4 regions of the Clostridium moutaii genome follow, and region 1 is predicted to be linked to each of the others. Evidence: riboswitches for the same ligand, from Rfam matches in the RefSeq annotation. Region 1 holds a riboswitch; each other region holds the start of a gene.
The links. A riboswitch is a leader RNA that binds a small molecule or an ion and turns the genes downstream of it on or off. The one in region 1 is predicted to bind S-adenosylmethionine.

Region 1 (5,550 bases):
TATCTCAATGATTCCAAGAGTGGAGAGGACAAATTAAACAAGATTATAAAGCTGCTGGGGGATGTGAAATTGATACTGGCCAGCAGCATTGGTTCCGGAGCAGTTAGTGTGCTTCACGATAGGAATATTGTGGCCGTAAGCCTCAGTGGTTCTATAGAAAAAGCACTTGAATCTTACGCCAAAAGAGGAAAGATACTTGAATATCTTGTGGCGAAAGACACTTTTGGTACTTCGGTGGATAGAGCTAATTGTCCAATTAGGGCAGCAAAGATTTTGACAAATATACGCCGTTTTAATGATTAATAATTACAGTAGTATTAGGAGGAATATTTACATGAGACAAATAGCAATTTATGGTAAAGGTGGAATAGGTAAATCTACGACAACGCAGAATTTGACAGCGGGATTGTCTGAACTTGGTAAAAAAGTTATGGTGGTTGGCTGTGATCCTAAAGCGGATTCTACAAGATTGCTTTTAGGTGGACTTGCCCAGAAAACAGTTTTGGATACTCTGAGACAGGAAGGAGGGGATGTGGATTTAAATTATATTTTGAAGAAAGGATTTAACGGTATAAAGTGCGTTGAGTCCGGAGGACCTGAGCCAGGTGTAGGTTGTGCAGGAAGAGGCATAATAACTTCTATAGATATGCTTGAAAGGTTGGGAGCATATACTGAGGATTTGGATTATGTTTTTTATGATGTGCTTGGGGATGTTGTGTGCGGTGGGTTTGCCATGCCTATTCGTGAAGGTAAAGCTAAGGAAATATATATTGTAGCCAGCGGTGAAATGATGGCACTTTATGCAGCAAACAATATATCAAAGGGAATAAAAAAATTTGCAGATAAAGGCGGAGTAAGGCTTGGAGGAATTATCTGCAACAGCAGAAAAGTAGTAAATGAAAAAGAATTACTGGAAGCATTTGCAGAGGAATTGGGGACACATCTCATTTATTTTGTTCCAAGGGATAATGTAGTTCAAAAAGCTGAAATTCATAAGGAAACTGTAATACAGTTTGATTCAAAAGCAGAACAGGCCAATGAGTATAGGAAACTTGCAAAATCCATAGAAGAAAATGATAATTTTGTGATTCCAAAGCCCATGTCACAGGAAAGGCTTGAGCAGATACTTTTAGAACATGGTGTTATAGAATAAATTATTCACTGTAAAAATGAAAGTAAATGTGATTGTGGGGAATGTTAAGTAAATTATCAATAATTCTTGACTTCAGATGAAGTTTCCCTATAAGAAATTCTAATACCATCATTCTACGAATATGGGTGTTATTAGACATTGGATAAAAGGAGAGTTTTATTATGGATAAAAATAAATTGAAATTATTGTTGGTGATGGTTTTCCTAATAGAAATTGCATTGCTTTTGGTTATTTTCAAGCATATCTTATTCAATAATATAGCATTGGTGAAAAATATCTTTTTTGTTGGAGTTATAATAACAAGTGTAATTTTGTACAATGTGATAATGAATGCAATATTTAATCTTTTAGCTGAAGGGGAAAAAGAAAATGAGTATGAAAGCCACGCTGAATGGTATATCTGAGGTTATAATGGCGGTTATTAAAAATAATTATCATCATGGCAAAACTCAGCAGCATTACATACTCAGTAAAAAAGCTAAATCCCGTAGTTGAAGGATTGTTAAAGGGTATTAGTACTGGACATTGGGATTTGTATTCCCATAAAATTGTATCTTGATTTAAAATAACTTTAATATTATAAAACTTGTATAATGTGGTGTACTGGAATAGTTATTCTAAGAAAATTTATAATAGAATTATCTTAAAACTGGGAAATGAGTATAGATTTGTATAAAAGTCAAATTTGTACTCACTTCTTTTTTGGGGTATATTCTATATATATTTTTATTTAAATTATTTAACAGTATTGGACTTATTCTTATATACCTAACTAAAAGGGAATAAGTTCATATATTATATGTATTCTTCTCTTCTTTGGAATATAAATATGCTCAGTCCCAGGAATAAAACTGTCCATGCAATCATTATTACAGCTGCAGACAAGGTATGGCAGATAAAATACAGGAGAAAATCATAAGGGAGAAAAACATTCAGAGATCCAAAAGTGAACTTGTGACAAATGTGGCCCATGATATAAGAAGCCCTCTCACCAGTGTCATCGGGTTTTTGGAAATGGTAAAAGACAGGGAATACAAGTCCCGGGAGGAAAGGGATAAATTTGTAGATATTGCCTTAAAAAAAGCCAGAACCATGAAAAAGCTCACAGATAATTTATTTATTTTTACAAAGCTTGAAAGCACAAATGTGAAATTGAATTTTTCAACAATATGCTTAAATGACTTGATCTATCAAGTAGTGGATGAGTTTTTAGTTATTTTTGAGGAAAACAATCTTAAACTGATAGACAGTATAATTCTTGAAAATCTGATGGTGCGGATAGATGTTGACATGTTTTTAAGGGCTCTCAACAATTTGCTTTATAACGCCCTGGAATAAAGTGTGAAACCTTCTGAAGTTAAATTATCTTTGTCAAAAGAGGAAAACAGGGCAGTAATATCCATAAGCAACAGCTGCGACAATCTAAGGGAAGAGGAGATTAAATTGCTCTTCGAAAGATTTTATAGGGCTGATAAATCACGGGTCAATCCAGACAAAAATTCGGGCCTTGGGTTATCTATAGCAAAAAGTATAATTGAGCATTATCATATAAATTATACTCAGAATATCTATTTATTCATATAAATATTTATATTTTTATATATATTTGACCAGGAATGCTTACAAAACATTACGGTAACATTATTTCGTTTTGAGCGCTCTTTTACTATTTCAGCCATGTTGTGTCCTATGTAATCTGTAAGAACCATTACTAAATCCATATTTGATGGAATAATTATTTTCCTGTCACCCTTTTTACGCCCAGTAACATGTATTATTTTATTAAATCCATTTTCTTTTAACTTGTTTTTTATGTTTCCAATTCTGTCTCCGCCGACTACTAAAATCCCCATTAGTTATACCTCCAATTTGTATTTTATTTTTGTAATATAATTAAAAAAGCTATTTTTCTTTAATAAGAAAAAAAGCTTTTGATAACAATTTTATAAAATTAGCATTTTTCTTATCTTTCAAAGTGATTCAATTCACTTTGCAGGAATTAACACCGGTACATATGATATGTCCGGTTGTCGGGTTTCAAAGGGCCAGTCCCTCCACCGCTCTTGATAAGAGAACATTATTAAATTATATAAATTTTATTATACTACAATGTGATTCACAGTGCAAATAAATATTGAAAAATTATTTTTACTGATGCGGATTTCATAGTTTTTAATATGTATTAAAAGAGACAATGAGGATATATTAAAAAAGAAATGAACTTAGACATCTAAGTGTTTGTAATTATGATTAATTTAATTTAAACTGTAAATAAAACTAAAAATGGAGGAAAATTATATGAAGAGAAAATTAAGCTCGAATAACATAAAAGCATTAATTGTAGCCTCAATAGGTATATCAGCAGCAGCAACCATTATAGCCACTATAGGTGGAAAAAAATTTAAAAATAAATCGAAAAAACCAATAAAATCACTGGCAGGTACAAATTATGGTGAGAAACAAGTTTATTTTATTGGTGGAGGATTGGCTTCTCTGGCGGGTGCAGCTTACCTTGTAAGGGACTGTAATTTTAAAGGAGAAAATATCCATGTTATCGAGGCAATGAGGATTCTTGGGGGCAGTAATGATGGTGAAGGAAATGCATCAGAGGGATTCATATGCCGCGGCGGCAGGATGTTAAATGAAGAGACCTATGAAAACTTCTGGGAGTTGTTTTCAAGCATTCCATCCCTGGATTTACAGGGTAAAAGTGTTACTGAAGAAATTCTTAATTTTGATCATTTGCATCCAACCCATGCACAAGCACGTTTAGTAGATAAACATGGATCAATTCAAGATGTAAAAAGTATGGGATTTAATAATGCCGACCGCATGGCTCTTGGCAAATTAATGATCACACCAGAGGAAAAGCTGGATGGTATGACCATTCAGGGATGGTTTAGCCGTACGCCTCATTTTTTTAAAACTAATTTTTGGAATATGTGGCAGACAACTTTTGCTTTTCAAAAATGGTCCAGCCTTTTTGAATTCAAACGATATATGGAACGTATGATCTTTGAATTTTCTCGTATTGAAACTTTAGAAGGTGTTACACGTACTACCTATAATCAATATGAATCTGTGATTTTGCCATTGAAAACCTATTTAGATGGTTTTGGAGTTGATTTCAGTATCAATGCAACTGTAACCGATTTGGATTTTAAATCAGGAGACCAAATTACAGTAACTGCAATACACATAGAAGAAAGTGGTGATGAAAGGGTTATTGAGCTTAATCTGGGAGATGTGTGCATTATGACAAACGGCTGTATGACCGACAGTGCAACTTTAGGAGATATGCATAGGCCGGCGGGATACAATCCAAATCAATTGACTTCTGCTGAACTCTGGGCCAAAATAGCTGAAAAGAAAGAAGGCCTTGGCAATCCAGAACCATTTTTCAGCCATCCCGAGCAAACCAACTGGGAAAGTTTCACTGTAACTTGTAAGGGCAATAAATTATTAAGACTAATTGAAAAATTTTCCACTAATATTCCAGGCAGTGGTGCATTAATGACATTTAAAGATTCCAACTGGTTAATGAGCATTGTTGTTGCAGCTCAGCCCCATTTTAAAAATCAAACACTTGATACAACTATTTTTTGGGGCTATGGACTATATACAGATAAAATTGGAAATTATATAAAGAAATCAATGGCTGATTGCACTGGTGAAGAACTTTTGATAGAACTTTTACACCATTTACATATGGAAGACAAAAAAGATGAAATAATGGAAACTGTAGTCAATGTTATTCCATGTATGATGCCTTATGTAGATGCTCAGTTCCAACCTAGAAAGATGACCGATCGTCCTCAGGTTGTACCAAAAGGTTCAACAAATTTTGCCATGATTGGTCAATTTGTTGAGATCCCAGAAGATATGGTGTTTACTGAGGAATATTCTGTACGGTCAGCACGAATTGCCATATATAAGCTATTTAATGTAACGGATAAAGAGATTCGCCCGGTAACTCCTTATAAAAGGAGGCCTAAGGTGCTAAAGGAAGCTTTAAAAACTGCTTTTAGATAAGCTGTGGAAAAGCAGGCTAAAGGGGATAAATTGAGGATTTTAGAAGTTTCCATAATAATATACTATGATTTTCTATCATATACTTCTTTGAAATGTACAAACTACTATTAGAGGAGATGATATTTATGTCCAGAAGAAATAGAATACTAGTTCCTGAAGCCAAAAAAGGTATGGAAAAGTTAAAAATAGAAGCAGCCAGAGAATTGGCCGCAAATAACAATAATCCTGACTCAGTAAATAATTTTTCCGTTGGTGGTCGGATGGTGAAAAAAATGGTTGAAAAATATGAAAAAAAATTAAAATAATTAATTTATGAAAATATGCCAATAAATTTAGAAGTAAATAGTTTTCTAGTTTATTGGCAT
Region 2 (5,550 bases), on a different contig from region 1:
CTGACAGAGAAGCATTGGAATAGTATCCGTCTTAACCGTTGGATCTAAAAGAAGCACTTCTTCAGCTTGAGATCCCTTGGACTTAGAAGATCCCCTCTTAAAATCTATATTTCCCTTAAACACTTTCCTTGCTTTATCTTTTAATACTCCTTCTATAACCATATTGCTGACGCTCTTCTTTCCAAAATGGTTGGCAGTATAATAAAGATCTTGTCTTCTATCTCCATCTACCAAATAAGCTGAATATATATCGGAACTGCTGCGTTCCCCTTTTAAATCCGAGTTATAATTTGTAACATTTATATGGCTGCCTATTTCTATAGTAATCCAATTTACCTTTGCACCTTCATCAACTTGTGCCATATTTGAATCAAAATGAGTAGATTTATCATTCATTCTTTGAATTTTTACGACATTTACCTGAGATCCGCTTTTAGCAAACACCTTGGTCAATCCATCATGAAAAGCATTTATTTCTTTTTCCCTAGTATAATAATCTACTACTAAAGTAATTTTGCTGTTTGGTTCAGCTATAATTATATTGTGATCTACCACTGTAGGGTTATGTTTATCTAAATTAAAATTAAGCCTCACATAAGAGTTTAAAATTCTATTTTCCGGAGCTTTTATAAATACTCCTGAATTAAATCCATCTTCCGCAAGTTTCACAAAATCCTTTGACACGGAAGTGGCATCTTTAAAACTGGAATATTTGCAAAGGCAGTTTTCACTTGCGGCTTCTTTTATAGGTACTATGGTAACATCCCTAAAATCTTCAGCTTTAAAATCCATATAATCTGCATCATATTCCCGTATATCCGGAAGTTTATAATTGTCAATATGAAAATTATTCAATCCAAGATGCTTCCATGTAGGTACATAGGCTTGATTTAATCTAAAATCTCTTTTATTTTGCAATGTGGAAATTATATTCTTGCTGTCACTAAAATTTTCCTTACTATCTATCATACAGTACCTCCTTATCCTATAGTTCCCTTTAATTCTAGTTTAATTAAATTGTTCATTTCTACTGCATATTCAAGAGGAAGTTCCTTAGCTACAGGTTCAACAAATCCCGTAACTATCATGCCCCTTGCCTCTTCTTCCGTAAGTCCTCTGCTCATGAGATAGAAAATAGCATCATCACTTATTCTCCCTATTTTGGCTTCATGACCCACATCCACATTGTTATTTGCCACACTTATAATAGGTACTGTATCCGATCTGGATTCACTATCAAGCATCAATGATTCGCAGGATACACTGGATCTGGAATTCACTGCATTTTTTGTGGAACTTAAAAGGCCTCTGTAGATGGAAACCCCTCCATCTTTAGATATGGACTTTGAATTAACCACAGATGTGGTATTTGGTGCCGCATGCACTACTTTCGAACCAGTATCCAGATATTGTCCCGCACCTGCAAAAGTTATTCCTGTAAAATCACATCTTGCTCCTTCTCCTCTTAGTATGCTCATGGGATACAACATGGATACTTTGGAACCAAAAGAACCTGTTACCCATTCTATGTGACCATTTTTATCTACTGCTGCCCTTTTAGTGTTTAAATTGTACATATTTCTTGACCAGTTTTCTATAGTGCTGTATTTTAGGGAAGCTCCCTCTCTTATATAACATTCAACACATCCTGCATGCAGATTGTTTACATAGTATTTAGGTGCTGAACAACCTTCTATATAATGAATTTTTGCTCCTTTTTCAACTACTATAAGTGTATGTTCAAATTGACCTGCCCCAGGGGCGTTTAATCTAAAATAAGATTGAATTGGTATTTCAACTTGCACTCCTTCTGGAACATATACAAAAGAACCACCGGACCACACTGCTCCATGAAGTGCTGCAAACTTATGGTCTGTTGGAGGCACAAGTCTCATAAAAAGTGGCTTTACAAGTTCTCCATAATCCCTTATTGCCGTCTCCATATCCATGTATAAAACGCCCTGTTTTTTAAGTTCTTCACTTACATTGTGATAAACCACTTCTGAATCATATTGTGCGCCAACTCCCGCCAGTGATTCGTGCTCTGCCTTAGGTATTCCAAGTAAGTCAAATGTTTTCTTTATATCCCTCGGCACATCCTTCCAATCATGTTTCATACTGGTATCCGGTCTTACATAGGTAACTATGTTATTCATATCCAAGTCTGTTAAGTCAGGTCCCCAGGATGGCATTGACATATTATTGTAAATATCCAGAGATTTAAGTCTAAACTCCCTCATCCAATCAGGATCATTTTTCTCCTCAGATATTTCTTCTATTATTTTTTTTGTAAGACCTGAGCCAGTTTTATAACTGGATTTATCTTCATTTTTTATATCATAAATACTTCTTTTTACATCTTCTATATGAGTTTTATCTTTTTCCAATAAAAACACCTCTCTTCCAAGACAATCCGCTAAACCAGTGCCTTAAACTTGTCATATCCATTTTTCTCTATTTCTTCAGCCAAGGATGCATCACCGGTCTTAACTATTCTACCGTCTACAAGTATATGAACATAGTCCGGTTTTAAATGTTCCAAAATACTGTCATGATGTGTAATTATAAGTATTGAATTATCTTTTGTCCTAAGTTTGCTTACTCCTTCTGATACTATTCTAACTGCATCTACATCAAGTCCTGAATCTGTTTCATCAAGCATGGCAAGTTTAGGTTCAAGTACTGCCATCTGAAGTATTTCGTTTTTTTTCTTTTCCCCACCTGAAAATCCCACGTTTAAATATCTCTGTGCATAACTTTCATCTATTTTTAAAAGTTTCAATTTTTCTTTTAAAGCTCTTTTAAATGCCAATATGCCACTTCTTTCTCCCGTAACAGCAGCCTTTGCACTTCGCAAAAAATTTTCAACAGTTATTCCCTGTATCTCTTCTGGATATTGAAAAGACATAAATATCCCACGTCTTGCCCTTTCATCTACTTTTAAATCATTTATTTTCTCCTCTTCAAATACTATATCTCCTGCTGATATAACATATTTGGGATGGCCCATTATAGTATTTACAAGAGTGGACTTTCCTGCCCCATTGGGACCCATTATGGCATGAACTTCACCCTTCCCAATTTGTAAATTAAGTCCTTTCAATATCTCCTTATCTTCAACTTTTGTTCTTAGATTGTTTATTTCCAGTAACTTTTTTCCCATTATACCTCTCCTTTATATCCGAGTATTTGAGTCATGTTTAATTTTAAAAATCAGCTACAATATAAATGAGTAATTAGATGAGATAGAATATCCGACTTAAATACTCAACATTGTACCTGATTACATTTTACTATTTATTCAAAGGATAATCAATAATGAAAATATGCATTTTATATTTTTCTCTAAAAGTTTTTATTTTCTGATAATAACTTAATCCAATTTAAATTATCTCAATTTTTATTCTTTAGATAATTAAACAAATCCGCCATTTATTTAAGTCTTATTTTTTCCTTTGTCTCTACCTGAATTACTATTCCGTCTTGAATCACTAAAGTTATTGAACCATAGCTTATACTTTTTAATGATTGCAATATTTTCTTAATATACTGCTCTGAAATCTGGTTTTTTTCCCGTATAATTTTTGCCTCCATTTTTATATTACCCCCTTTTATAATAATTTATCCAATGGCTACCATTGCTAATACCCCCCAGCTTTTTCAAATCTAGGTATGACAAGTACTGCTGTGCCCCTGGATTTATTCTTCCCCTAAAGGATAACGTATTCTAAGTGCTAAAGACACTAAGAATACTGTTAATAAGGTTCGGTATAAAAGCATTCCTTATGGGCAAACTCCACCGTACCTAAAAATAACTTGATAAACTAAAAAAATCCTCTTCAGATGAAGAGGATTAACTTATATGGCAATAAACATAAAAGATTTGCATTAAAGTTTTACCTTTACCTCATCTTCCAGAACTGTGTTCTGATGGACTTAGCACCTTACATGTAATACTCACATGGGTTGCTGAAACTTCATCGGGCCATTCCCTAAGTTTCTCTTGATAAGGATCAATATTAAATTATTGCTTTTAATTATACCGTATAATGTTTCTAGGGTCAATTAATTTTTTAATTAAATTGTATTTAATTATTTATAACTTTCCAATATATTGCTGTATATATCTTCTGTCAATGTCAATCCACCATTATATCCTACATAAGTCCTATTAAGTACTAACCTATGCATCACTGGCAAGGATATGTTTATTCCAAAACCCTTTAATTCTGATACTATATCTCTATCCCAGGAACTTCCCAAAATCAATGGTGTATAATTACCATGATTATATTTTCTTAACCCTTCATGTATTTTACCTCCATCAGTTTCAAATATTACTTTAGAAAATATATCCTGGGATAGATGTGCAAATTCATACTCTATTTTTTTTCTATATTCTTCCGGGGCATCATCTGTAATATATTGTTCTCCTGGAACAATTCCAAGTTCATTCACTAAATACTTGCTTATTCCAAGTGCATAAAAGGAGTCTGTTATATTAAAAAATCTATCTGCCATATCATATCTAAATTCTATGAAAAAATCTAGTGATCTTTCAATATAATAATAAAATCTTTTTTCTTCCCTGCTTATAAAATCTTCAACCCTTTTTTTATCCAATTGTGAAAATTCCGCCACAGTCCTTAGAAATTTGCTGGTTTCCTTTGCCCCTATAGGTAACACTGGATAATGCAGATAAGGAGTACCATATTTTTCATTTAACTGTTTGGCTATATTTAATCCTACCCAGGGAGAGAGGACTAAATTAAACTGGGCATTGGGAATTGTTTTCCATTCATCTACACCATTGGATTCCGTCCCAAAAAGTATGTTGACTTTCAGACCTATTGACTGAAGCAATTTTTTTATTTCCGCCAAATTACCTGTCCAAAAGGAATCCTGATATGGAACTACGGACCAAACATTTACAAGCCCCTTCTCCACCTCTGGTTTTCTTTCACCTATAAACTGATCTATAATGGCTTCAATTACCAATTCATGTCCTTTGAAATTGCTTCCTTTAAATCCGCCTGTTTCTGCATAAACTATAGGAATCCCCTTACTTTTATATTCACTTACTACCTGCCCCACATCATCCCCTATTATATCTGCAGTACATCCTGTTAAAACCACAAATAGATCGCCCTTTAAAACCTTTAGAGACCCATCTATTACCTGTCTTAACCTGTGTTCTCCTCCAAACACCACTTCTCTCTCCGTTGTATTGGTACAAGGTACGGCACTTCCTCCCGAATACCCTATGCCCTGATATCCTGATGCAACACTGAGACCATCATGAAGTTTAATTCCACATCCTGGTCCGGAATGTAATATGGGTATGGCCCTTTTAATAGCCAGTACTGACTGCTGCGCTCCCAATGCACAATAGTACCTGGGTTGTTCTATTATTTCAGTTGTTTTAGTCACTATGACCACCTCCCAAAAAGCTATAAGGATCCTGTTTTAGCCACCAATCAGTATAGGGCAATTCACAGTGTGCAGCAATATTCTTCACAAATTCCTTAGTTGCCAGTACATCCACTATTT
Region 3 (5,550 bases), on a different contig from region 1:
ATGTTCCATTTCCAGCACTAGCTGCTACCATGGGAATTGCTACTAAAGGCCCACCTGACGGTCCAATAGTTGCGATAGATTGTGCAAATAAATCTTTAAATTCCAAGCATTTCAATTTTAGTCCTGAATTATTATCATATGCCATATTATCTTCCTCCATATTATAAATTATTTTTTATAAAAAATAGCTTTAAGCAAATTAAATGTTTTGCTTAAAGCCTCCGGTTTTCCAGTGAGCATTCTGAATCTATTTTATATGTGACTGCACAACCAATTATACAGATCTCTCATCACTTCATTTCTATTCACTTCCCTCAACATCTCATGCCTTCCATTTTTATATATTTTATATGTTATATCCTTGATTCCAAATTTTTTATATGTTTGGAATAATGTTTTTATGCTTTCTCCGTAGTTCCCAAAAGGATCATCATTTCCCGATATAGAAAGTATAGATAGATCTTCAGGTATTTTTTTAATAAATTCTTCTCTATGCAAATTTTTTAAAGCATCAATGAAATCTTCATAATATCCAACTTTATAATCTATCGCTGCATAAGGAGAGCTTAATGTATCTTCAAGCATGGTGAAATCACTGGTCAGCCAATCGTAATCTGTCTTTGCAGGTTGAAATTTATCATTATAGTGTCTAAAAAAATAATCTGCAGTTTTTACACTTTTACCCTTCCTTCCAACTTCAGCAACTTCTTCTTCCACTACTTCGATCAATTTTTCTATTTTTCTTCCATCAATTGGCCCGGTAGTTCCAGAATATATAATTCCATTTACTTTACTTCCATATTTATATGCATATATCTGAGCCAGCACAGAACCTAGACTATGCCCTAAAAGGAAATTTGGTAACCCTGGATTTTCAATTTTTATAATATCCGTTAATAATCTAATATCTTCTACCATCCACGATATTCCATCTTCACCCATATACCCTGCACTTTCTTCATAAGATGGTGCATTTATGTTCCCCGCTGTCCTTCCATGACCACGGGCTTCATTAATGTATACGGCAAAACCCAATTTAACCATATTCACACTGAATTCCCTATAATAATCAGCAGTTTCACCCATTCCATGTGCTACCTGTATAATTCCCTTTATTCTAGATTCATCACATGGCAACCATTTTTTAGTAAAAAGTTTTACATTCTGCTGATCTCTGTAAAAAAACGTTTCAGATTTATATTCTATACTGTTACACATAATATATATACCTCCAGAGAATGTATTTTTCTAATCTGCATATATCAGATTTTATCTAGAGCTTGTTCAAAATCTGCTATTATATCTTCAATATCCTCAATTCCTACAGATACTCTAATCAATTCAGGTGTTACACCTGCAGATCTCTGCTGCTCTTCATTAAGTGCAATATGTGTTGTACTTGCAGGATGAATCACATATGTTCTCACATCTCCCAGATTAACAACTATAGAAGCCACTTTTAAACTCTCCCCTACTTTTTTTGCCGCTTCAATACCTCCTTTTACGCCAAAAGTCAAAATTCCACTAGCACCTCCTCTTAAATATTTTTTAGCTCTACCATACTCTTTATCTGATTCCAGATAGGGATACCTTACCCACTCAACTTTAGGATGTCTTGAGAGGTATTTAGCCAAACTTAATGCATTTGAGCAGTGTCTTTCCATTCTTAAATGCAGAGTTTCCAATCCTAAAATCGTTAAGAATGCATTCAATGGTGCTTGTGCTGCACCAAATTCTTCAACTAGATTTACTCTTAGCTTACCAGAAAATGCTTTTTCTCTAAATTCATCTACAAATATTAAATCAGTTGGCCCTGTTGGAGTTGTATAATCCGGAAACTTTCCATTTGCCCAATTGAAATTACCACCATCAATGATTATTCCGCCTAAAGCTACTGCATGTCCATCTGAATATTTAGTTGTTGAATGTACTATAATGTTGGCACCATATTCAAATGGATTGATTAAATAGGGAGTAGCAATAGTATTATCTACAACAAATGGTATGTCCAGTTTTTTTGCCACTGATGAAAACTTATCAAAATCAAGAACATTAAGCCCTGGATTTCCTATTGTTTCTCCATATATAAGCTTAGTATTTTCTTTAGCAAGAGATAGTATTTCTTCCTCAGAGGCTTCCGGATCAACAAAAGATACTTTGATACCTAACTTGGGCAAAATTGCATTAAAAAGATTATAAGTTCCCCCATATAATTTGGAACTTGCAATAATGTTATCACCGGCACTAGCTATGTTTATTATGGAATAGACCACAGCAGACTGCCCTGAAGATGTTGCTACTGCTTCAATTCCGCCCTGCAATTCCACATATTTTTTTTCTAGATCAGTAACTGTAGGATTTCCTATCCTTGTATATAAATATCCCGGAGTTTTTGCTGCTGCAACATTTCCGACTTCATCAAATGTGTCATACCTATAAGACGTGCTCTGTACTATAGGAACTACTCTTGATTCTCCTGATTTAGGGAAATATCCAGATTGTACAGCTTTTGTTCCTATTCTAAATTCTTTACTCATAAAATCATCCTCCAATTTAAATATTATTTATAATTTTTTATACTTTTCAATAATTCTGCCACTTCAATTTCCAGCTCATAAACCAAATTTTATCTCTTTAATCTCAACTTCGGACAACCTTACATTAATACCCGGAAATACCCGGAATTATTTTCTCATTCCAAAAAATTTTTTAAAAAAAGACCATGCAGCATTCAATAAATGAACCTGCATAGTCTCTAGTATATCTGGTCAACTAAGTACATCATTTTAAAATTATATCTAAAATCACAAAAAACCTCCTATAGTAAACCTATAAGAAGCTCAATTCCATTTCTCATCTCTCAGGTTTAACCTGCTGGAATTAGCACCGTTAAATACAATATAATAAATCGTATTTAGGTTGCTGGACGTCATGGGGCCAGTCCCTCGGTCACTCTTGATAAGAATCCACTATTAAATTAAATACACAATTAAAATCTGACCTCTAGCTTTTCTAGCTAAACAGTCTTTGTATAACTTGTATATACTATACAAGCTTTTATCTTTTTTGTCAATAATAATTAAAATAAAATTAATTGACAAAGTCAACTAATTTTATATATACTTATATCATAAAGAAAGCTTAAAAACTTAAATGCTTTAATATATTTTTGTGCCTTGAGCATAGTGAAGGAAATGATAGATTTTATGGAAGAAAAAAATTGCCTTATAGTTTCTGAAGTGAGAAGTTTCAGCCGTTTTTATACAAAAATTTTAGGACTTTTAAATCAGGATATACTGGACAGCCCCTATTCATTGATAGAAGCTCGTATACTTTTTGAAATTGGTGAAATCCCGAACTGCACTTCTAATATTCTGGTTGGTAAATTAAATATGGATCCTGGATATATAAGCAGAATTTTAGGTCGCTTTAATTCCGACGGCCTGATTACCAAGGAGAAATCTTCTAAGGATGGACGATATACTTTTATTTCTCTTACATCAAGAGGTAAAGAAATTTTATTGAGTCTTTCTCAAAAATCAAATAATCAAATCATAGCATTAACAAACCCTTTAACACAAAGTGAAAGAGAAAAGTTGGTTGAATCAATGAAATATATTAAAAATTTGTTATCACCATCATCTATAGACAGATCTCTTAAAATCAGAACATATAAACTAAAAGATATTAATTATATAATTGAAAAACATAAAAAATTATATAAAGATGAATTTGGATTTTCCCATGAATTTGCAGATTATGTAGAAAAATATTTGATTCAATTTCATAAATCCCATGATGAAGATAAAGAAAACATATGGATTGCAGAAATAAATGGTAAACCATCAGGAGTCATAGCCATAGCCAAAGCTGATGATTCCACGGCTCAGCTAAGATGGTTTCTTATTGAACCTGAAGCACGATACAGAAGACTGGGGCATACTCTTTTACAAACAGCTCTTGATTTCAGCAGGAAAAAGAATTACAATCACATCTTTTTATGGACTGCTGATGTACTAAAAGCAGCACGACATCTCTATAAAAGTTATGGATTTAATTTAACTGAATCAAAAAATAATACTACCTGGACAGATCACCTGGTTAAAGAAGAACGCTGGGATTTATATTTTTAGCTTTACAACGTAAAATCCATTGAAAAAAATAATGAAATACAAAGAGATGACCTCTATACAATATAGGGAGTCATCTTTTCGTATTTACTCTTCTATTTTGATACATATATGCCAATGGCTTGTTCCTTGAACAGCTTATAAGCTTCCAAGGCTTCAGCCGCCTGCTCAGTGGAAAGGGAATCATATCGGGTCTGCCTGTCAAAGCTGAACCCTCCATCAACCTGATAACTTAAAAGCAGATCCATTAAGTTCTTGCCATTTTTAGTGAACTCACTTCCTGCAGGATCCACCCCATTGCTGCAAAGGGCTATTATTACCTGGGATAAACTCTGGCTGTTTGATACACCCATGGAAGAATATCCTCCATCACTGTCCTGCATAGAAGAAAGTTTTTCAATTCCATTATCTACAATCTGTTTCACATCTTGCCTGTTTCTGTAAGGTGCCAAGGCTGTAAGAGCCATAGCCGTCATATCCGTATCCGCTTTGTCACTAATACTCCATCCATTATCCGTTGTCTTGGAGGATATTATTTTATCTATTAATTTATCTTTGTTCAACAGTGCATTGTCCGGCACATCAAAATTCCCGGAATCCAGAGCTATAAGTCCAAATATGTATGCATTTACACCTTGGTTGTCCATATTTGTGTTATTGTATATTTTTTCTACTAAATTATATCCTCCGAAACTCGTAGGATCCTGTCCTATGGATGATAGAACAATTGTCATTCTTTCATAATCTGTAGGATCAAAAGAATCTATTCCCTTGGAATTCAAGGTATTTTTAAGAGAATCCAGATAACTTGAAGGTATTTCTTTTCCATGCCTGTATACCACAAGCGCCTGCCAATCATCTTCAATTTCATCTTTTAAAATTCTGTCTACAGTTGTATTAAGTGCATTTTCCACCTGAGATTTATAATTGTAATCCTGGGAAGCCAGGCTCAATTCGAAGGTATACTTGGCATCATCTTTTATATATCTGCTTCCTACAGAGTGAGCTTTACTCCCTATATTCAAAGTATAGGTTTCACCCTGCTTATATCCACCTTCTGGGGCATCTACCTCTATCTTGTTGTTGTCAAGCAATTTTATATTGGTGGATACCACATTGCCCTCACTATCCGTTACAGTTATAGCATTCTTTGTCTCATCATCAAAACCTACATACTGGTTGAATTTTATGGTCCAAGATTTATTTGGATCAGTTATGGATTTATCTGCTGAGGCAGCCTTTACAAAAGAAGGTTGAGCCAACAATGTTGAAGTTATTATTGTCCCCAAAACAGCATATTTTATCTTTGATCTTAACATTTTATCTTTTCCCTCCCATATACAGTTATTTTAATAAATACAACTTAGTTGCTGTATCCATTTTCAACATACTTCCAGATTACAGCATCGCCGCTGTTCAA
Region 4 (5,550 bases), on a different contig from region 1:
AAATTTGGTGCTATCTTTCCTAAAAATTCAATCATTATTTATCACCTTCACAAAATTTTTTTAATCTGCATATTTTAAGTCTAATTATTTCCAACCTTTAATTTAGCATCATCTTTTTTAATATCCACATATTCCACATGTATATTGTTTTCCTCTAAGTACCTTATTGAACTATTTATTCCTTCATCCGTACCGCTTAATTTTACTATTAAGTTTCCTATAGGTACATTTTGGATGATCTCTATATTTCCAAACAGTATACTGGCATCTATTTTAAACTTCCTGGAAATCTTTGAAATAAAAGCTTGGCCTGTTTTTTGCCCTGTAAAAGATATTTTAACAATACTTTCTCCTTCCGTTATTTGTTTTAGTTCACCTACAGAGTTTCCCTCTTTGAGGAAATCGTAGATTTTTTCATAGTGAAATAATGAGGATATAAATTTCTTTGTTATATTGACTTTTGGATTTGTAAATATATCTATAATATTTCCTTCCTCCACTATTTTACCGGAATCTATTACTGCAACCCTTTGACATATCTCTTTCACAACTTCCATTTGATGGGTTATAACTACTATTGTCAATTTTAATTTTTCATTGATGTTTTTTAAAAGTTTTAAAATTGCCTGAGTTGTTTGTGGATCCAAAGCGGATGTTGCTTCATCGCATAAAAGCACTTCAGGGTCATTTGCCAGTGACCTGGCAATTCCAACTCTTTGTTTTTGTCCACCGCTTAACTGTGAAGGGTATACATTTATTTTGTCACTTAATTCCACCAGTTTTAAAAGATCCAGCACCTTTTTTTCTATGTCTTTTTTACTCAAACCCTTTCCCTTTAAAGGATAGGCCACATTTTCAAATACCGTTCTGTTTTTCATAAGATTAAAATTTTGAAATATCATTCCAATTTTTTCCCTACTTTTTCTCAGTTCTTTTGAAGATAAACGAGTTAAATTCTTTCCATTTACAATTACTTCTCCGGAAGTTGGCTGTTCCAATAAATTTATACAACGAATCAAGGTACTTTTCCCGGCACCACTATATCCTATAATTCCAAAAATTTCACCAGCTTTAATATGAAGATTAATATTTTTTAAAGCTTCAACTGTATTAGTTTTACTTGTATAAATCTTGTTGATATTTTTTAGCCATATCATCCTTTTTCCTCCTTTAAAATTTCAACTAATTTTTTCAAAATCATATATTGCAATTTTGCAGTAATTTCATATATAAAATAAAAAACCTCTTCATACAAAGAAGAGGATGCAAGGCATAAAAAAAACCCGCGGAAGGGTTTTTATGCCTTTCCTCATCTTTCAGAACAACGTTCTGCTGGATTTAGCACCATCACATATATGTGGTTGCTGAAACTTCAAAGGGCCAGTCCCTCAGTTTCTCTTGATAAGGATATATTTAATTTTTACGAATTTATTTTATAAGTTAGATTATACAACTTATTTTTATTATGTCAATACGCAATATTAATTTTTTTATTATTGACAAAAATAACTAGAAGTTCTATTATGTTTAATAGTCAATACAATATGTAAAATTCTTATCCAGAGAGGTGGAGGGAATGGCCCTTTGAAACCTCGGCAGCAGATCCTATTTAGGATACTGTGCCAATTCCAACAAGTTTATTCTTGAAAGATAAGAAGGGAAATCTACAAATAAGTATATATCTCTTCTTTATTTCAAAGAAGATTTTTTTATTTAAAGAGGAGGTTCATATTATGAGTACAAACATTATTAAAAATTTTCAGCATGAAATAATCAATGAAATTGAAAGCAAGAAGGACACTTATATAAATATAAGTCACCTAATACACAATCATCCTGAAATAGGAAACCAGGAGTTTTTTTCTTCCAAATTGCTTATAGACGCCTTGGAAAAGGAAGGTTTTTCCATAGAAAAAGCTGTGGCAGGACACTCGACTTCCTTTATAGCCAGGAAAAAGTCAAATAAAAATTCTGGTGCCGTTATAGGATATTTAGCCGAATATGATGCTCTTCCTAATTTAGGCCATGCTTGCGGTCACAATATCATAGGTACAGCAAGTACAGCAGCAGCTATTTCCCTGTCAAAGCTCATAGATGAAATTGGTGGAGAAATTTTAGTATTTGGAACTCCTGCCGAAGAGGGCGGGGAAAACGGCAGTGCAAAGGCAAGCTTTGTAAAGCATAATTTATTTGATGGTGTAGATGCATGCATGATGATCCATCCTGGAAATAATAATTATAAAACAGTTAAGTCTTTGGCCAACGATCCCATTCAATTTGAGTTTATAGGGAAAGCAGCTCACGCAGCAGCTTGTCCCGAAAAAGGTATAAATGCGCTGGATGGAGTGATTCAATTATTCAATGGAATAAACGCCTTAAGACAGCATGTCACAAGTGATGTGAGAATACATGGCATTATAACTGATGGAGGATATGCGCCAAATATTGTTCCCGATTATGCTAAGGCCAAATTCTTTATACGCGCTGCTGAAAGAAGTACTTGTGATGAGGTCACAAAAAAGATTATAAATATTGCCAAAGGTGCAGCTTTAATCACCGGTTCTAAAGTCAACATAAGCTTTTTTCAAAATGAAATAGATAATTTCCTACTAAATAGTAAATTTGATGAAGTATTTGCAGACAATCTTAAATTACTTGGAATTAATTTGGATAATAAAATACCTGAAGGCCTTGGTTCCACGGATGCAGGTAATGTAAGCCATGTTGTTCCGACTATTCACCCCCATATAAAAATCGGTGATGACAAACTAGTAGGACATACTCCTGAATTTCGTGAGGCGGCAATATCAAAACAAGGTGATGAAGCTCTGTTAATTGGAATTAAAGCACTGGCTCTCACAGGGCTCACTCTGCTGACAGATAAAAACAAGCTTACTGCAATTAAGGAAGAATTCAATAGGCAACATTCTTAATAAAGTCCATGGATCAGAAATTACTATAGGATATAATTCTGTAGTAATTTCTGTCTTTCAATTATACTACTTAAACCCTATAAATATAGTTTATTGTTTTTAGTTAGTCACTTTAAAGATAATAATTTTTTCTGTCATGCCGTCATAATTTTAGTAGTAACTAAATTTTTTGCTTCATTCGGAATAGTAAATTCTGAATCAGCTGGAGTATCTCAAAATGACATAATTTACTGCTTTTCTGTTTCAAAAACTTCTGCATAAAACTCTACTGCTTCGCGACATTTCCCATTAAAATTAATAAATACATCAAAAAAGATGTTCAGATTGAACATCTTTTTTTACTAAATCTAAGTTTAACGAGATTAAGCCTTAAACTTATTCAATCTAATAGAATTAATGGAAAAAATAATGGTTAAAAATCTATCCGAGATGAGGGGCATTTTTAAATGATTGTATCGTTACATTTGAACTTTGTAATGTACATGATATAATCATTTAAAAAAATTAATAAATGAGGAGTTGTATTTATGTCAAAATATGAATTAAATAAAAACTTGGCGCAGATGCTTAAAGGCGGAGTAATTATGGATGTAGTAAATGTTGAACAGGCTATAATTGCTGAAAAAGCAGGAGCCTGTGCAGTTATGGCACTTGAAAGAGTACCTGCAGATATAAGAAAAGAGGGTGGAGTTTCAAGAATGTCTGATCCGAAGATGATAAAAGAGATAAAAGCAGCAGTATCTATTCCGGTTATGGCAAAGGTCAGAATAGGACATTTTGTTGAAGCTGAAATACTAGAGACTATTGGAATTGATTTTATAGATGAAAGCGAAGTTCTAACTCCTGCTGATAATAAATATCACGTAGACAAAACAAGCTTTAATGTTCCTTTTGTATGTGGTGCAAGAAACTTAGGTGAAGCTTTAAGAAGAATCGGTGAAGGAGCAGCTATGATAAGAACTAAAGGAGAAGCTGGTACTGGAGATGTAGTTCAAGCTGTTACTCATATGAGATGCATAATGGATGATATAAGAAGAGTTAAAAATTCACCAAAAGATGAGTTAATGACTATAGCTAAGGAATTTGGAGCTCCTTTTAATCTAATAGAGTTTGTTTGGGAAAACGGAAAGCTTCCAGTAGTTAACTTTGCTGCAGGAGGAGTAGCTACACCTGCTGATGCAGCACTTATGATGAAGCTAGGAGCTGAAGGAGTGTTTGTTGGTTCTGGGATATTTAAGTCAGGAGATCCAGAAAAGAGAGCTAAAGCAATAGTTATGGCAACAACATACTATAATGATCCTAAAATTATTGCTGAAGTATCAGAAAATCTTGGAGAACCAATGGTTGGTATAAACTGCAGTGAATTAACTAACAGATTTGAAGAAAGAGGCTGGTAAAATGAGAATAGGTGTACTTGCACTTCAAGGTGGAGTAATAGAGCATATTAATCATTTAAAAGACCTTGATTGTGAAACGATTGAAGTAAGAAAACCTGAAGAACTGGAGAATTTGGATGGAATTATTCTTCCAGGCGGGGAAAGTACAACTATTGGTAAATTACTAAAGAAAACAGGTCTTCTTGATAAACTCAAAGAAAAAATAATAAATGGTTTTCCTGTATGGGGAACCTGTGCCGGAATGATACTTCTTGCAAAAAATATTGAAAATGATGTGGTAAGGCATATGCAGGTAATGGATATAACTGTTAAAAGAAATGCTTACGGAAGTCAAATCAATAGCTTTTTAATACAAAAAAAAATAAATGAAGTTTGCACCGAAAAAATACCATTGGTATTTATCAGGGCTCCTTATATAACTAAAGTGAATGATGATGTACATGTATTATGTAAAGTTAATGAAAACATTGTGGCCGTAAGACAGTTTAATATGTTAGCAACCTCCTTCCACCCTGAGTTAACTGATAACCTTCAATTTCATAAATACTTTATTAATATGTGCAATAATAATTACAAATAGGATCGGAGTTTTCATGTTGTTGACATAAGAATTTTTGATTGAGGTTCATTGCTTCTAGAGTATATCTATGGATATTATTACCATTTGTGCATTTAAAAAGACTGTAATCAAATTTGAATTTACACAAATTTAATTACAGTCCCAAAATTCTTTACACTTTCATTATTAAATTAGACAGTATTCTCCATATTCTTCTTTAAATTTATCAATATCAATCATCTAATCATCATCTCTTAGAATGTTTATGTTCTTCCCATTCATTATTTTATTCATATTTCTAACTGCACACATTTTTCCACACATAGTACAGGTTTTTTCATCCTCAGGTTTTGAACTTTCTCTATATTTTTTTGCTTTTTCAGGATCTATAGCAATATCAAACATTTTATTCCAGTCAAGATTTCTCCTTGCTTTACTCATTTCATTATCCCATTTCCTTGCATTTTTAATTCCCTTTGCAATATCAGCTGCATGAGCAGCTATTTTAGTGGCAATTATTCCTTCTTTTACATCATCTAAATCAGGTAGTCTTAAATGTTCTGCTGGTGTTACATAGCACAAAAAATCTGCTCCACTAGATGCTGCAATAGCTCCTCCTATAGCGCTTGTAATATGATCATAACCTGGTGCTACATCCGTA

Region 2: another riboswitch for S-adenosylmethionine. It lies ahead of AB8U03_RS12350 (DUF2292 domain-containing protein); the one in region 1 lies ahead of AB8U03_RS08415 (DUF2325 domain-containing protein).
Region 3: another riboswitch for S-adenosylmethionine. It lies ahead of AB8U03_RS03180 (O-acetylhomoserine aminocarboxypropyltransferase/cysteine synthase family protein); the one in region 1 lies ahead of AB8U03_RS08415 (DUF2325 domain-containing protein).
Region 4: another riboswitch for S-adenosylmethionine. It lies ahead of AB8U03_RS06680 (methionine ABC transporter ATP-binding protein); the one in region 1 lies ahead of AB8U03_RS08415 (DUF2325 domain-containing protein).

What each region holds. Positions count from the first base shown of each region.
Region 1 covers NZ_JBGEWD010000006.1:192,776-198,325, reverse strand. The annotation lists gene AB8U03_RS08440 (NifB/NifX family molybdenum-iron cluster-binding protein) at 1-303, shown strand, start outside; gene nifH (nitrogenase iron protein) at 335-1,153, shown strand; gene AB8U03_RS08430 (hypothetical protein) at 1,315-1,557, shown strand; gene AB8U03_RS08425 (sensor histidine kinase) at 2,042-2,491, shown strand; gene AB8U03_RS08420 (ATP-binding protein) at 2,495-2,737, shown strand; gene AB8U03_RS08415 (DUF2325 domain-containing protein) at 2,722-3,006, opposite strand; SAM riboswitch class I at 3,114-3,226, opposite strand; gene AB8U03_RS08410 (oleate hydratase) at 3,452-5,185, shown strand; gene AB8U03_RS08405 (small, acid-soluble spore protein, alpha/beta type) at 5,311-5,490, shown strand.
Region 2 covers NZ_JBGEWD010000012.1:3,723-9,272, forward strand. The annotation lists gene sufD (Fe-S cluster assembly protein SufD) at 1-969, opposite strand, end outside; gene sufB (Fe-S cluster assembly protein SufB) at 981-2,387, opposite strand; gene sufC (Fe-S cluster assembly ATPase SufC) at 2,417-3,163, opposite strand; gene AB8U03_RS12350 (DUF2292 domain-containing protein) at 3,433-3,594, opposite strand; SAM riboswitch class I at 3,905-4,013, opposite strand; gene AB8U03_RS12355 (nitrogenase component 1) at 4,093-5,430, opposite strand; gene AB8U03_RS12360 (nitrogenase component 1) at 5,423-5,550, opposite strand, start outside.
Region 3 covers NZ_JBGEWD010000002.1:100,242-105,791, forward strand. The annotation lists gene AB8U03_RS03170 (APC family permease) at 1-145, opposite strand, end outside; gene AB8U03_RS03175 (alpha/beta fold hydrolase) at 253-1,218, opposite strand; gene AB8U03_RS03180 (O-acetylhomoserine aminocarboxypropyltransferase/cysteine synthase family protein) at 1,263-2,537, opposite strand; SAM riboswitch class I at 2,851-2,965, opposite strand; gene AB8U03_RS03185 (bifunctional helix-turn-helix transcriptional regulator/GNAT family N-acetyltransferase) at 3,207-4,133, shown strand; gene AB8U03_RS03190 (prenyltransferase/squalene oxidase repeat-containing protein) at 4,226-5,449, opposite strand; gene AB8U03_RS03195 (DUF4430 domain-containing protein) at 5,494-5,550, opposite strand, start outside.
Region 4 covers NZ_JBGEWD010000005.1:26,153-31,702, reverse strand. The annotation lists gene AB8U03_RS06685 (methionine ABC transporter permease) at 1-35, opposite strand, end outside; gene AB8U03_RS06680 (methionine ABC transporter ATP-binding protein) at 81-1,157, opposite strand; SAM riboswitch class I at 1,307-1,408, opposite strand; SAM riboswitch class I at 1,553-1,657, shown strand; gene AB8U03_RS06675 (M20 family metallopeptidase) at 1,734-2,933, shown strand; gene pdxS (pyridoxal 5'-phosphate synthase lyase subunit PdxS) at 3,461-4,330, shown strand; gene pdxT (pyridoxal 5'-phosphate synthase glutaminase subunit PdxT) at 4,332-4,910, shown strand; gene thiC (phosphomethylpyrimidine synthase ThiC) at 5,130-5,550, opposite strand, start outside.